Regions from separate parts of the Caldanaerobius fijiensis DSM 17918 genome, predicted to be linked through region 2. Evidence: riboswitches for the same ligand, from Rfam matches in the RefSeq annotation. Region 2 holds a riboswitch; the other holds the start of a gene.
What was found. Region 2 has a riboswitch for lysine ahead of lysA (diaminopimelate decarboxylase). Riboswitches for the same ligand answer to the same signal wherever they lie in the genome.
Positions count from the first base shown of each region.

Region 1 (7,475 bases), on a different contig from region 2:
TATGGCGTGTATGCCCAGCTCATTTTTTTCCCTTTTGCCGCTTGATGGATTTCTACCATAAGTAAAATTGAATGTGTTGCCGAGGGTGTCGTTGATAGCTTTTGCGATCATGAGGGCGGTGCCGCTGGGAGCGTCCAGCTTTTGATTGTGATGTTTTTCTATAATTTCTATGTCACTGTTTTCGTAGAGTACTTTTGCCGCCTGTGTCACCAGCTTTACAAGAAGGTTTATGCCTAAGGACATGTTTGCTGACATAAATATGGGTATCTGAGCCGATTTTTCAAGGACGAGGGCTTCCTCTTTTGCGTCCAGCCCTGTAGTAGCTATTACTACAGGGAGGTTTAGTTCTGCGGCATCCTCTACGAGTTGCGGTATGGCTGTGTGGAACGAAAAGTCTATGACCACATCGGCAGGCTCTTTAACCTCCTTTAATCTACTATAGACTGGGAAGTCCTGTTTTGAGTTTATTTTGTCGACACCTGCCACTATTGTAAATTTACTGCTGTTTTTGACGGCATCTATCACGTTTTTCCCCATTTTTCCGTTACATCCATGTAGTATCAACCTTATCATTTTATTCACCTTTCTATATCATGGCTTTACAGCAAGCCATATTTCTTTAACATTTGCCTCAACATCTCTTTGTGATTATCCTCCATGTCTACCAGCGGGAGTCTGAGTTTGCCTACGCCCATGCCCATCATGTTCATGGCGGTTTTTACAGGTATGGGGTTTGTCTCTATGAACAGGATGTTATTTAAAGGATTAAGTTCCAGCTGAAGCTCTCTTGCGCCCTCCACATCGCCGCTTAAGTATTTTTCCACCATTTCGTGTACCTTTGCAGGAAGAATATTGGCTGTAACGGATATAACGCCTACTCCGCCCAGCGATAGGATTGGTACGACCTGATCGTCATTGCCAGAATATATGTCCAGCTTGTCTCTGCACAATCTGGCGATTTCAGCCACCTGGCTTATATTGCCGCTGGCTTCTTTTACGCCCCTTATATTGGGATGGTTTGATAAGGTGCAGAGCGTTTCAGGCGTTATGTTCATACCGGTCCTTGAAGGCACGTTGTATATAATGATGGGTATGTTTACACTATCGGCTATAGCGGTGAAATGAGCTACCAAACCTTTTTGAGTCGTCTTGTTGTAATAGGGCGTTATGCACAGGAGGGCGTCGGCGCCTACGCTTTCAGCGTATTTGCTGAGTTCAATAGAGTGAGCGGTGTCGTTAGACCCGGTTCCCGCTATGACGGGTATTCTCCCTGCGACTTTTTCAACGGTGTACTTGATAGCGCCCTTTCGCTCTTCATCGGTCATAGTAGATGCTTCTCCGGTAGTACCGCATATGATTATGGCGTCTGTATGATTTTCTATATGCCATTCCAGCAACTCTCCCAATTTGTCATAGTTTACCCCATCCTCGGTAAAGGGCGTAACTATGGCCACTCCCGATCCTTTAAATATGGGCATTGTACCACTCCTTTCATTTATAACAACAATTCGGCTATCTGGACGGCGTTGGTTGCGGCGCCCTTTCTTATGTTATCTGCTACTATCCACAGGTTCAGGCCGTTTTCCACGGTTTCATCTCTTCTTATCCTGCCAACATAGACTTCGTCGTGCCCAGATGCAATGGTTGCCAGTGGATATACATTCTCTTGTGGTTTATCCATGACGATGACACCGGGGGCCTTTGACAGGATGTCGAATACCTGAGATAGCTCAAAGGGCTTTTCAAATTCCACGTTGACTGATTCGCTGTGGCTATTTTCAACGGGGACCCTGACTGTAGTAGCGGTTACCTTTATACTGCTGTCGCCCATGATCTTCTTGGTTTCGTTGACCATTTTCATCTCTTCCTTGGTGTAGCCATTATCCAGGAATACATCTATATGTGGCAAGCAATTGTTGGCTATGGGATGCGGATAAAACTGTGGCTGTTCACCGTTTAATGTCCTCCTGAGATCATCAACACCTTTTTTGCCAGAACCGGAAACCGCCTGGTACGTAGATACCACGATCCTCTTTATCTTAAATGCATCATGTAAGGGTTTTAAGGCCACCACCATCTGTATCGTGGAACAATTGGGATTTGCGATGATTCCTTTGTTCCATCCAACGTCTTGAGGATTTACCTCAGGTACTACGAGGGGTACGCTGTCATCCATTCTCCATGCACTGCTATTATCTATGACCACGACTCCCTTTGATGCTGCTATAGGCGCAAACTTCAGGCTTACGCTGGCCCCAGCAGAAAATAGCGCAATATCAATAGGGCGGTCAAAAGAATTCTCTGTTAGTTCTTCTACTACATAGTCTGTGCCTTTGAAGTTTATCTTTGTACCTGCTGATTTTTTAGACGCAAAGAGGTACAGATTTTCGATGGGGAAATTGCGCTCTTCCAGTACCTTGAGAAAAGTCCTTCCGACAAGTCCTGTGGCACCGACTATAGCTACGTTTTTCTTCATTAAAATACCTCCTATAAAAATAGTTATAAAAAAATCTAGTTATGTGGAATAACTAGCTGGCATTATAGACATCACGACTATAAACCAGATAGCTCTCCATCATCGCTGATGACAGTCAGCATGTTGTTCACATACTGACCAGGTCACCGGTACGGAGAATACCGGCCCTTCGGCGCTGTTTCCTTTTCTGCAGTTCATCGACTTCTCCCATCTCCCATACAGTACTCATAAACAGCGCGCCTCTATCTGTTATGTCTTCAATATTATATTTTATTCTAATATACCAGAGTTGTTACTTTAAGTCAAACATAAATTAAAGGGAAGAAGAGTATATCGTTTTTTAACAAAAAATGATATAAAACTATGTATAGTATACATAATATAAATTTTCGACAATTTATATTATAATATACCTGTAACGTTTGTAAACGTTAATACACTAATGATTGGAGGAAGAATTATGGCACAGGTTATCTTAAAGAACGTTTCTAAGGTCTACCAAGGCGGAGTAAAGGCTGTCGATAACTTCAATCTGGAGATAAAGGATAAAGAGTTTATAGTATTAGTCGGACCATCAGGTTGCGGAAAATCTACTACGTTGAGGATGGTAGCAGGCCTTGAAGAAATTACAGAGGGTGAACTGTATATTGGCGATAGATTGGTCAATGACGTTCCGCCTAAAGATAGGGATATCGCGATGGTTTTCCAGAACTACGCGCTGTACCCTCATATGACGGTGTATGACAATATGGCGTTTGGACTTAAGCTGAGAAAAATGCCAAGGGCTGAGATAGATAAGAGGGTAAGAGAAGCGGCGAGGATACTTGATATTGAGCACCTGTTGGATAGAAAGCCTAAGGCCCTTTCAGGAGGTCAGAGGCAGAGGGTGGCATTAGGCCGTGCTATTGTGCGTGAACCCAAGGTCTTCTTGATGGACGAGCCCTTGTCAAACCTGGACGCAAAATTAAGAGTTCAGATGAGGACAGAGATCAGTAAGCTTCATGAGAGACTTCAGACCACATTTATATACGTAACTCACGATCAGACAGAGGCCATGACAATGGGCGACAGAATCGTCGTCATGAAAGACGGGGTTATACAGCAGGTGGATACGCCGCAGACCATATACGATTATCCTGCCAACATGTTTGTGGCCGGATTCATCGGAAGTCCGCAGATGAATTTCATAGACGTAAGGTTGGTAGAGAAGAACTCTGAGGTCTATGCGGAGTTTAAAGGTTTTTCTCTGAAGTTGCCTGATGGAAAGGTTAAAAAGCTCGTCAACAGGTCATATATAGGCAAGGAGGTTGTGCTGGGCATCAGGCCTGAGGATATCCACGATGAGGAAGTGTTCATAAGCGCCAATCCAGGAGCTGTTATTGATGCAAAGGTCGAAGTAGTAGAGCTTTTAGGTGCAGAGACGTTCCTTTACATGGATCTAAAAGGTCAGCAGATTATAGCTCGCGTTGATCCCAGAAGCAAGGCAAAAGAAGGGGATATGCAGAAGATAGCCTTTGATATGAATAAGATACATCTGTTTGACAAGGAGACGGAAAAATCTATTTTGAACAGATAAGTTAAATTAAAGAAGGATTTTCAAATGAAAAGCAGAAATAATTATATAGATATTATTTCTGCTTTTTTCTTTGTCATTAATATAGTATACTATGTATTAGGGGTTGATTTCTGTGGATATATACAAAAGTGTATACGAAAAGGTTATGGATATTGTAGGTCTGCCTTTTAATATATACGATGCTGAAGGAAAATGCATTGTGGGCAGCAGCGAAGGCACTTCTATACCTATAGCGAATTTTGAGGATTTTTTTGAGTACGACAATTTTTTTGTTATAAACAACTGGATTTATAAAAGTGTAAGAATGAACGGAAAATTTTTGTGTTGCATTGCTATGAAAGGATTATCTCCGGAGGTGCAGAAATATATAGGGCTCATCGAGCAGATGATCATAGGCTTTAACAAGACAGATACAAACAGGTTAAGTATTTTTCGCAATATTATAGAGGGGCGCGATATAAATATAGAAAAGGCCGCAGAAAAGACCGAGGTACCTGTTATCAAAGATAGGATGGTTATACTCGTCAAGATGAATTCTTCATTTGAAGAGGTAAGAGAGATTCTGAAACAAATGTTTCCCGATGAAGCATCGGAAATCCTTATAGATATCGATACGGACAAAGTGCTTCTCATAAAGAGTGTGGAAGAAAACGGCGACAGCCCCCAAAAGGTGGCCATGTCTATTTTAGATACGCTAATTGCAGAATTATATGAAAAAGTAAAGGTTGCTATAGGCGGCATAAGCAAGAGCCTATACGATTTAAGAAAGATATATAAAAGGGCTGAGACAGCTATGGTCCTTGGGGAAATATTCGAAGACAAAAACAAGATATTGGATTATGAACAGCTGGGGCTAAAGCGTTTGATAAGTCAGATACCTATAGAAATTGAGAAAGCTTATTTAAATGAGATATTTAAAAACAAAAAAGATTTTCTGGAAGATAAAGAATTGTATGATACAGCTTTAAAGTTTTTTGAGAGCAATCTCAACATAAGCGAGGCTTCCAGAAACCTGTATATTCACAGGAACACGCTGGTGTATCGCCTGGACAAAATTCAGAGGTTGTTAGGTCTTGATTTGAGGGATTTTGACGATGCGGTTATCTTAAAAATCGCGCTTATGTTTGACGAATACATAAAGTTTATGGAAAAATATGCGCTTACGGATACTTAAGGAGTTGTTTTAATGATGGTAGAGTTAATCGGTGTTTCCAAGGTATATCCAAACGGCGTTATTGCGCTTTCTAATATCAATTTGAGCATAAACAAGGGTGAGTTTGTGTTTGTAGTGGGTTCCAGCGGTGCTGGGAAATCTACGCTTATAAAGCTTTTGCTAAAAGAAGAAGAGCCTACTACGGGGCAGATAATCGTAAACGGTGAGGATATCAGCCGATTAAAGAGGTCTAAAATACCTCATCACAGAAGAAATATAGGGGTGGTATTTCAGGACTTCAGGCTGCTACCCAATAAGACGGTATACGAAAACATCGAATTTGCTATGCTGGTGGCGGGAAATCCAATTAAAGATGTTAAAAAACATATTTACTCGGTACTGGATATGGTAGGCCTTGTAGATAAAGCTAACAGCTATCCGCACCAGTTATCCGGTGGAGAGCAGCAGCGAGTGAGCCTTGCCAGGGCAGTGGTCAATAAGCCGCTTATACTCATCGCTGATGAGCCCACAGGCAATCTGGACCCGGACAATTCGTGGGCGATTATGCAGATCATCAATGACATAAACAGAAGAGGAACCACCGTGCTCATGGTAACCCATGCCAAAGATATAGTGGATAGGATGAGAAAAAGGGTTGTTACCCTTGTCAAAGGCAATATAGTCAAGGACCAGATAAAGGGAGCGTATGACATATGATATATAGAAGAATTAAGTATTTCATAAGCGAGGGCATGGTGAATCTATGGAGAAATAGGGCTATGGCGGTGGCCGCTATAACTGCTGTTGTTGTATCACTGGTGGTTTTGGGAGTGTTTACAGCTCTTGTAATGAATGTGGATTATATAGCGTCTCAGGTGGAATCGGAACTGGTTTTAAGGGCATATATACAGGATAATATCAAAGGAGATGATGTAAACGCCATTAAAAATCAGATAAGCCAAGTGGATGGAGTGAAAAGTGTAAAATATGAGTCTAAGCAGCAGGCACTGGAAAATTACAAAAAGCAGCTGGGCAAAAATGCCTACCTGCTCAATGGCTTGGAAAAAGATAATCCATTGCCACAATCGTTTATCGTGAATATAACCGAACCATACAAGATAAAATCGGTAGCGGCTGCTATTTCCAGGATAAAAGGGGTTACAGAGGTCAATTATGGCAGAGATGTGGTGGACAAGCTACTTAAAATTACAAACATAGTGAGGATAATTGGCATCGTGCTCATAGGTACATTGGTATTCGTAAGCATCATACTTATTTCTAATACCATAAAATTAGCTGTTTACGCCCGAAGAAGAGAAATAAACATCATGAAATATGTTGGCGCTACCGACTGGTTTATAAGGTGGCCTTTTATGATTGAAGGCTTTTTATTAGGCGTAATAGGATCTTTTATAGCTATCGTCATCGTAGGATATGCTTATTACTACCTTACAGATGCCTTAAATAACCAGCTGGTGATCTTCTCTCTGATCCCTTACAATAGATTGCTGCCTTATATAGCAAAGTTATTCATGGGATTGGGATGCGTTATAGGCGTGATGGGAAGCGGCTTGTCTGTAAGGAAGTTTTTAAGGGTGTAATTTTTTACTTCAAGGGGGTATTGAGTTGAATCACCTTGTAAGATCGCGCTGGTATCTAAGCACTGCTTTGTTGCTGATTTTATCTTTGGCGTTTTATAGCGCTTTTTCGCCTATCGGCTATGCTGATGATTTGCAGCAGAAAAAGGAGCAGCTGCAAAATGTCCAAAAGAGCATTGAGGAAAAGAAAAAACAACTAAATGATATTCGGCGGGAAAAAGCGGATCTGCAAAACCAGTTGGCCATCATTCAACAAAATCTTGTACAATCTCAGGAGCAGCTCAACAAGGCACAGAAGCAGCTATCCAAGCTAGAAGCAAGTATAAAAATAAAAAGTGAGGAGCTTGACGCGGCACAAAAAAGGTTGAATGATGAAAATGAGATTTTCAAAAAACGCGTTGTAGCTATGTATAAGAGCGGCCCTATGGGTTATGTTGGAGTTTTGCTGGATTCAAATAATTTTCTAGATTTTTTATCCCGCTACGAGATAATGAAACGCCTTATAAAATACGATAAAGACCTTATAAGCCAGATAACTATGCAAAAGGAGGATATAGCTCGCCAGAAACAGGAACTTATAAAACAGCGAAATGAAGTTGCGAGCGTTAAAAATGCCATTGAACGCAGAAAGAAGGAGATAAGCATACAGCTGGCATCGCGATCCGGTATATT
Region 1 is NZ_FQVH01000035.1:8,398-15,872, forward strand. It holds gene dapB (4-hydroxy-tetrahydrodipicolinate reductase) at 1-573, opposite strand, end outside; gene dapA (4-hydroxy-tetrahydrodipicolinate synthase) at 600-1,478, opposite strand; gene BUB87_RS11445 (aspartate-semialdehyde dehydrogenase) at 1,496-2,476, opposite strand; lysine riboswitch at 2,558-2,729, opposite strand; gene BUB87_RS11450 (ABC transporter ATP-binding protein) at 2,937-4,052, shown strand; gene BUB87_RS11455 (PucR family transcriptional regulator) at 4,165-5,226, shown strand; gene ftsE (cell division ATP-binding protein FtsE) at 5,242-5,922, shown strand; gene ftsX (permease-like cell division protein FtsX) at 5,919-6,806, shown strand; gene BUB87_RS11470 (murein hydrolase activator EnvC family protein) at 6,832-7,475, shown strand, end outside.
Region 1: linked by a shared signal. The riboswitch ahead of BUB87_RS11445 (aspartate-semialdehyde dehydrogenase) and the one ahead of lysA (diaminopimelate decarboxylase) in region 2 are both predicted to bind lysine.

Region 2 (7,475 bases):
TTGGTTAAATCTGCCAGTGGTATTATCCTGTTACCCGGTATAACAAAAGCCAGCGCAATGGATAAGGGCATGAGCAACAATCCTGTCACAAGAACAGATGTATTCCCCAAAAGAAGGGCAGGATCCACGCTCAAATACAACTTATCCCTGCCTGGAAACCTCCTCTCCATAAATCGCTTTATGCCCTCAGATATGGGAGTAAGCCCTCTCACAAGTATTTCCGCCATAGCAGGCAAAAGCACCATAACTGCTGCCAGACTCACTCCCAACTGAAGAATACCTTTTACATCGTATCCAGCCAAAATACCCAAAAAATCGCCTATGACAAAGCCTATGATCACAGGTTCACCCAATACCCCAAATCGCTTTTTAATTGTATCAGGATTAGCATGGAGATCTCTGATATATGGTATCCTTTCGATTACGGCATTTCCTATAACGCCAATCGGGAAAAACGTGATGGCAGATACCGTAGGCACTGATATTCCTTTAAATCCAAAACGTTTTTCAATAAAAGGCGCCGTCCAATCTGCCAGCTTTAGCGTTATTATTGCAATGACAGCGGTAGCAAGCACAGCCATGTAAAAATTACCTGTGGCCTTTTTCACCATAACACCTAATAACACGAAATGCCAGTAGTTCCATATGTCTACGTCTATAGTCCTGGTCATATTCATCGAAATCATGATCGCATTGATTAAAAGCACCATAGGTATGGCAACCACACCTATATCAGAAGCCCACGCCATAGCAGCCAGAGAAGGCCAACCTACATCCAGCACCGGATAATTCAATCCCGTGTGACTTATAAGGCTGCCTATGGCAGGTCCCACATTAGATACAAGGAAATCTATTACAATAAAGATACCCGCAAGCCCTACGCCCAGGGTAAGAGATGACATCAAAGCCTGACCCGGTTTTATAGATATCATCAATGCGATGATAAATATGACAATAGGAAGCATTACGTATGCCTTAAAGCTGAGTATATATGACAGTGCGGCCATCCAAAATCCTCCCTCAACCATGTCTTCTAGCTCTCATTTTATCATATTAGTATCTATATTGCTACAAAAATTAATCTCGTATAGTCTTCTTTAAACCCAGCAGCCTCGCTCCTAATCGCCAAACATCCACATTTGAGTTATAAAACATCTGTTTTACTCCTGGCACCGATAATAATCTTATAATCTTGTCAAATCCCCTATCGTCTAGCTTATCTATGTAATTTCTAAAAGTTGTTAAATCGGCAATCTGGTTTACAAGAGGCTTTAACATATCTTCGTAATCCTTTTTCTGAACCATAGCTCTTGCCGCATATATACCGCTTAAAAGTGACGTAATCGTTCCAAAACACAAAAGAGGGTTTAAAAGCCCCGCTGCATTGCCCACAAAGTACATGTTATCAATTATATGAGATGTACAGTACCCAACCGCCAAATCTTGCTCAAAAGTCTCAACTATAGGATTATCAAGTTTAATAGTTTTTAAAAAAAGATCCCAGTGTTCATCTATATCGCCTTGGCTTATATGGGGTACCACCAATCCCAATGTCGCCCTCTTATTATCAAAAGGTATCATATAACCATAACCTGAACCGGCAAATCGGGTATTAAACCACATGTGCATGGCTTGAGGATTAAAATCCCCCAATATTACAGCTCCTTTGATAAAGGTGTGCATCGTCATCCGCCATATGCCTATATCGCTGCTTATGAGATGGTTTCCCGATGCCACAACCACATAGTCGTATTCCTTGCTTAAAACCCTATAATCTGCGTGGATATTAAAATTAATCTTAGACTTAACCAAACGCCTCAACTGATTCTCAATAGAATTTTCATCCTGTCCTTTCAAAAATGTATACCCTAATCCTTCACCCCTGACTACAGTTTTTCGCCCCGGGCCATACACAGTTATTTCGTTGACGTTATTCAGAGGAAAAAGGGTTATATCATAGTTATCCTCAATATATCTAAACAGGTCACGTATCGGTCTGGTAAATATCCCTAGTATGACCCCAGAATGTTGATGAAAATCTCCTACTGTAAAACGCCTCTCAAATATCACGGGATTTATCCCAAGCCTCTCTAGCTCATGGGCACATGCAAGCCCCGATATACCAGCACCAACAATCGCCACTCTCACTATACCACCAGCTCCTTCACCTTAAAGGCTTTTCACCCCAAAACCTGTTGTATGCATTATCGACAAGCCAGGAAGCATACCTGACCACATTTAGACCTGTATTGTAAATGATCTTGTTAAAGCCTGGAAAACCCAATAACCCGACGATGAAATCAAAGCCTCTATTCGTCAATGCATCCAGGGCCTTTCTAAAAGTCAGCATCTTCATAAATTCTTCATGGATATATTTAATCTCTTGCTCGTAATCTTTCGCTTCTACTATGCATTTAGCTGCAATACTACCCGATAGCAAGGCATGAAATTGGCCAAATCCAAGAAACGGTTCCAAAATCCCTCCGGCATTGCCTACAAAATAGACGTTTTCTACTGTATGGGGATAGACATTTCCGGACTTATGTTGAATAACAAATTCCTCCACTCTTTCATTTGTTATATTCTCTATTTTCAAAAATGTCTGCCAGTTGGTTTCTAACTCGTCTTTTTTAATGTAAGGAACCATTAAAGCCAGTAAGGCCCTTCTGGAATCATATGGTGCTAAGTACGCATATCCCGATTTTGCATAAACAATATTTATCCACATCATCAGTACATTGGGATCAAACTCTCCTAATATCACAGCCCCTTTAAGCCACGTTTCCATGAGATCCTGCCAGCAGCCGTATAATTTCGTAAATTGATTGCTTCCAGTGGCTACCACCACATAATCAAATTCCCTTTTTAGAGGCTCAAGGTCATCGATCTTCGTATTAAAATTTATGTTGGATTTTATAAGTTTAAACAAGTTACTCTCCAGAGAACCCTCTTCAGGTCCTCTCACAAAAAAGTACCCAAGGTTATTGCCGCGTATAATACTTTTCTTAGTAGGTCCATTCATGATGATCTTATTTATAACAGCTGTCGGCTGTATCGGTATATCGTATTTATATTTTTCATATCTTAGAGGATCCTTTATAGATCTCGTGAATACCTGTAAAATCGCGGCAACATGATTATATCCACCGCCCACAGCAGATTGAGCTTCAAATATGATGGGATCAATTCCGTAGCTCTCCAACTGGTACGCACACGCAAGACCTGATATACCTGCCCCTACGATCGCCACTTTCATAACCATCACCATCTCTTCGACTTTAAAATTCTTATGTAAATATAAACCAGTGCTCCTATGCCTATCAAATAAACTACCAAAAGATACATTTGCTATTACCTCATCCTTTTGACAAAATTTTCTCCAAACCACGAAATATCAATTAGCGCCATTATATCAATCCAAAAGCTGTAGAGCGAATTCCAGTGTCGGTATTCCAGATAGCCGAATACCCACATGACACGCTCAAAAAGCATGAAAAACCCAACCCATATAAATATATTTAAAAGCCTCGCCCATCTATTTTTCGGGAGATGTTGTACCATCAGTGTGCCCATAGTAAAAACCGGCCCCAATGTAAAAAAAATCGACCCGGCTCCCGATATGCACAGGATGCTTTCTTTTATAGCATATAGGTTTAAACCTATAAAAATCTTATCTACCATGATCTGTATTATGGATGCCCATATGCCTCCTATTACATTCGGCCATAATCTTTTCCAGTCTATACAAATCAGGAACAAAATCCAGCTCAAAACAAATGCGAGAACCCAGCCCATTACAACCCTTCTCTCGTTGAAAAAACCTTATTGATTTCAGTGGGCTTAGATTCCATCGCTTCTATTCGCTGCTGAAGCATCGATATGGCCTTCATTACTTCGTCTCTCAGCTTCGTCAAAAGTCCCCTTATATCAGGATTGGTTATCAATATCATTTGATCATTATAAAAGGTTTGAAGTTTTGTCATCTCTTTTACGAGGTCCTGCATCAAATCAAGCGTATCCAGTGACATATTGGTTTTAATCAGTGAAGGTATATTTATTGACTTTTTCTTTTGCTTTATATCATATATGTGATCATCTGCCATCTTGCTGCACTCGTTTAAAATCCCAGCTATCACAGGGTCACCGATTCGTCTGGCATACTTATTGCATTTATCCTTTAGCACCATTTCCTGTTCCTCGGCTTTATTCAAGCAGCTATACATAAGTTCCTGCGGCGTCAACTTTTGCATAAACAACTACCTCCATGCATTTATTTTCCCTTGACATAATATTTTTTATGCTGTAAAATGTAAAAAACGAACACCTCATCTTCCAGCAGTGAAGTAGAGGCGCGAAATACATCAGTAAGCCACGGAGCCCGGGAAGCGATGAACTGGCTGAAAGGGTATTTCGCCGAAGCGCAAGAGAAGCCCATCTCTTGTAGCTGGGCCTGTATCGAATAGGTACAGGACTGTCACCGGCACAACCGCCGGTGGAGAGCTATCTCGCGCATGGAAGGGAGGAAACTCCCTTAAATGCGCAATTATTTAAGGGAGTGAAGTAAGTGAGATTACATGGTACTATGAAGGTCAATTCTAAAAATCACCTGGAAATAGGTGGATGTGATGCTGTTCGATTAGCTAAAAAATTTGGAACTCCTCTATACGTTATCGATGAAGATCTTGTTCGCCAAACGTGCAAGAGATATTATGATTCTTTTATGAAAAAGAATAATGGGCTGGTTTTATACGCTTCCAAAGCCTTCATGAACATGGCTATGGTCCGTTTGATCGATGAAGAAGGATTAGGCCTAGATGTCGTTTCAGGAGGCGAAATATATACTGCTGTTCAGGCCGGATTCCCAATGAACAAGGTGTATTTTAACGGCAATAACAAGAGCCCAGAAGAGCTGGTATTTGCTCTCAAATCCGGTGTAGGACGTATTATAGTGGATAATTTTTATGAATTAGAAATTCTAAACCATATAGCAGGTACATTGGGTAAAAAAGCAGATATTCTCATAAGGATAACGCCGGGAATAGAAGCCCACACCCATGAATACATTATGACGGGGCAACTGGATTCAAAATTTGGATTTAACGTCCCCGATGGCCAGGCCATGAAAGCTATTGATATGGCGATAAAGATGCCGAATTTAAATTTAAAAGGTATCCACTGCCACATAGGCTCCCAGATCTTCGATATGCAATCGTATAAGCATGAAGTAGAAATAACCACAAGTTTTATAAGGCAGATAAAAGATGAAACAGGTTACGAAGCAGAAGAACTGGATCTAGGCGGTGGTTTTGGGGTATATTATACTGAAGAAGATGATCCAGCCACTATAGAAGACTACGCTGATATGGTGTTTAGCACTTTGAACAAAATGGTAAATAAACTTGATATAAAAATGCCGAAAGTAATTGTCGAACCTGGAAGGTCTATTATAGCCAATGCTGGCATAACCTTGTATACTGTCGGCGCCATCAAGGAGATACCAGGCATAAGAAAGTATATCTCGGTAGACGGCGGTATGACAGACAATCCGCGGCTGGCTTTATACGGTGCTAAGTATGAAGCCGTCATCGCCAACAAGGTCTTTGAAAAAAATAGCGAGGTCGTTTCCATCGCAGGTAAGTGTTGTGAATCTGGAGATATGTTGATCTGGGATATATGTCTTCCTCATATAGTCCCAGGAGATATCATCGCCGTATTGAGCACAGGAGCATACAATTATTCCATGGCCAGTAATTACAACCGGCTCACAAAACCCGCTGTGGTGTTGGTAAAAGATGGCCGTGCAGACATCATCGTAAAGCGCGAAACATATGAAGATCTGGTGAGAAATGATGTTATTCCTGCCAGGCTAAGCAAAAATAGCTACCAGGATATAAGTGAAGATGCCAGCGTCAGCGCTATATAATATGCATTACGTAAATTGGATAGAGAAAATAAAAGCCGGTTAAGAACCGGCTTTTATTTTCTCTATTCTTTTTCAGCCTCTTCTGGCTGCTCTTCTTCCTCAACTTCGCTGATTTCAGGAACTATTATAGATAAGACAATCTCCTCAGGGTCATCAAGAATCTTAACGGCTTCTGCCACAGAGAGATCAGACACTTTAACCACATCTCCAATCTCCATATTAGATACATCTACCGTAATACTCTCAGGTAGATCCTTAGCCTTACACCTCACAGACACTTCTCTCAACTGGTGCTGTACAATAGCACCTTTGCTCTCTATAAGACCTGTTCCTTCCACCACTATCGGGACCTCTGCCTCAATATCCTCTTCCATAGAAACTCGCTGGAAGTCAATATGTATTATCTTGTTATCCAGGATACCATACTGCACCTCTTTTATGATCCCAGGTATCACCTGGCCATCCAGTACCAGGTTTAAAATCGTGCTATGGCCGTGCTTTTTATATATCTCGTTGAACTTTGATGCATTAACGGCTATAGGTAAACTGTCCAAACCTTTCCCATAGACAACAGCAGGAATTAGATTTTTCTCCCTCAATTTGCGAGCAGCACTTTTCCCTGCTTCTCTTGTCTTTACCTCAAGATTGACAGTTTCCATATCAAAACATCTCCTTTCTGAACTCTTCTGAACTGCTTTTGCCATAAGCAACGATAGCTTTAATAGAACACCAAAGCGTAAATTCCTGAGGACATGCCTTACCCTGTTTTCAGTATATATCTTCCAGACGAGGATGTCAAGGGTTGCTCAGTTCGTCGATCACCATAACCAGAAAAGACGGAACCACAAATATAAACATGGTTGCAGCAGCTACAATACCCGCATCATTAAAAACCAGGGCAAAAAGCATACCCACTGTGCTACCCAAAAAGCCAGCGTAAACCGCTTTGTTGCGCTTAAATATATTTATGAGTATGTTTGTAGGTTTATAGAACAAAAACCCTAAAACCAAAATAAATGTTATCAGGACTTTTGTCCATATAGTATACCTTATAAGCTTTATATTCATTGATAACTTACGCTGGAATATCATAAGAAGTGGCATGATGCCCTCCTCTCTAACCAGCAAAGCAGTTCTCCCTATGTGAGACTGACCTCCTCTTAGCATGTCGTAAATAAACAAACCTATCATCATAATTAGCATAAATCCAAACAAATATACAAAATTTTTTTTGTTAAATTTGAAGTTAAACAACAACAGCATAGACGTACCATAAGCCATAAATGAGACAATAAACCCTCCTAATTTGGTGCCAAGGCTGGGGGCACTTATTATATAAATTAAAAATATGAATATGGCTGAAACAACGTATTTCATAAACGGTTTTTTATATCTATCTATAAGGGCTGTTAAACCTATAATACTGGACCCCATCAAAACCCCCATATACTCATTGCCAATGCCATAATATCTTGCTCCAATAATGGGATCATAACCCAATATCGAATTTTTCATCAATTTCTGCCCTGTCAGTATATCCATTGCTAAGAGT
Region 2 is NZ_FQVH01000003.1:47,773-55,247, reverse strand. It holds gene BUB87_RS02555 (PTS galactitol transporter subunit IIC) at 1-1,007, opposite strand, end outside; gene BUB87_RS02550 (NAD(P)/FAD-dependent oxidoreductase) at 1,078-2,148, opposite strand; gene BUB87_RS02545 (NAD(P)/FAD-dependent oxidoreductase) at 2,165-3,256, opposite strand; gene BUB87_RS02540 (hypothetical protein) at 3,352-3,795, opposite strand; gene BUB87_RS02535 (hypothetical protein) at 3,795-4,250, opposite strand; lysine riboswitch at 4,337-4,511, shown strand; gene lysA (diaminopimelate decarboxylase) at 4,583-5,923, shown strand; gene BUB87_RS02525 (50S ribosomal protein L25) at 5,986-6,582, opposite strand; gene BUB87_RS02520 (hypothetical protein) at 6,719-7,475, opposite strand, start outside.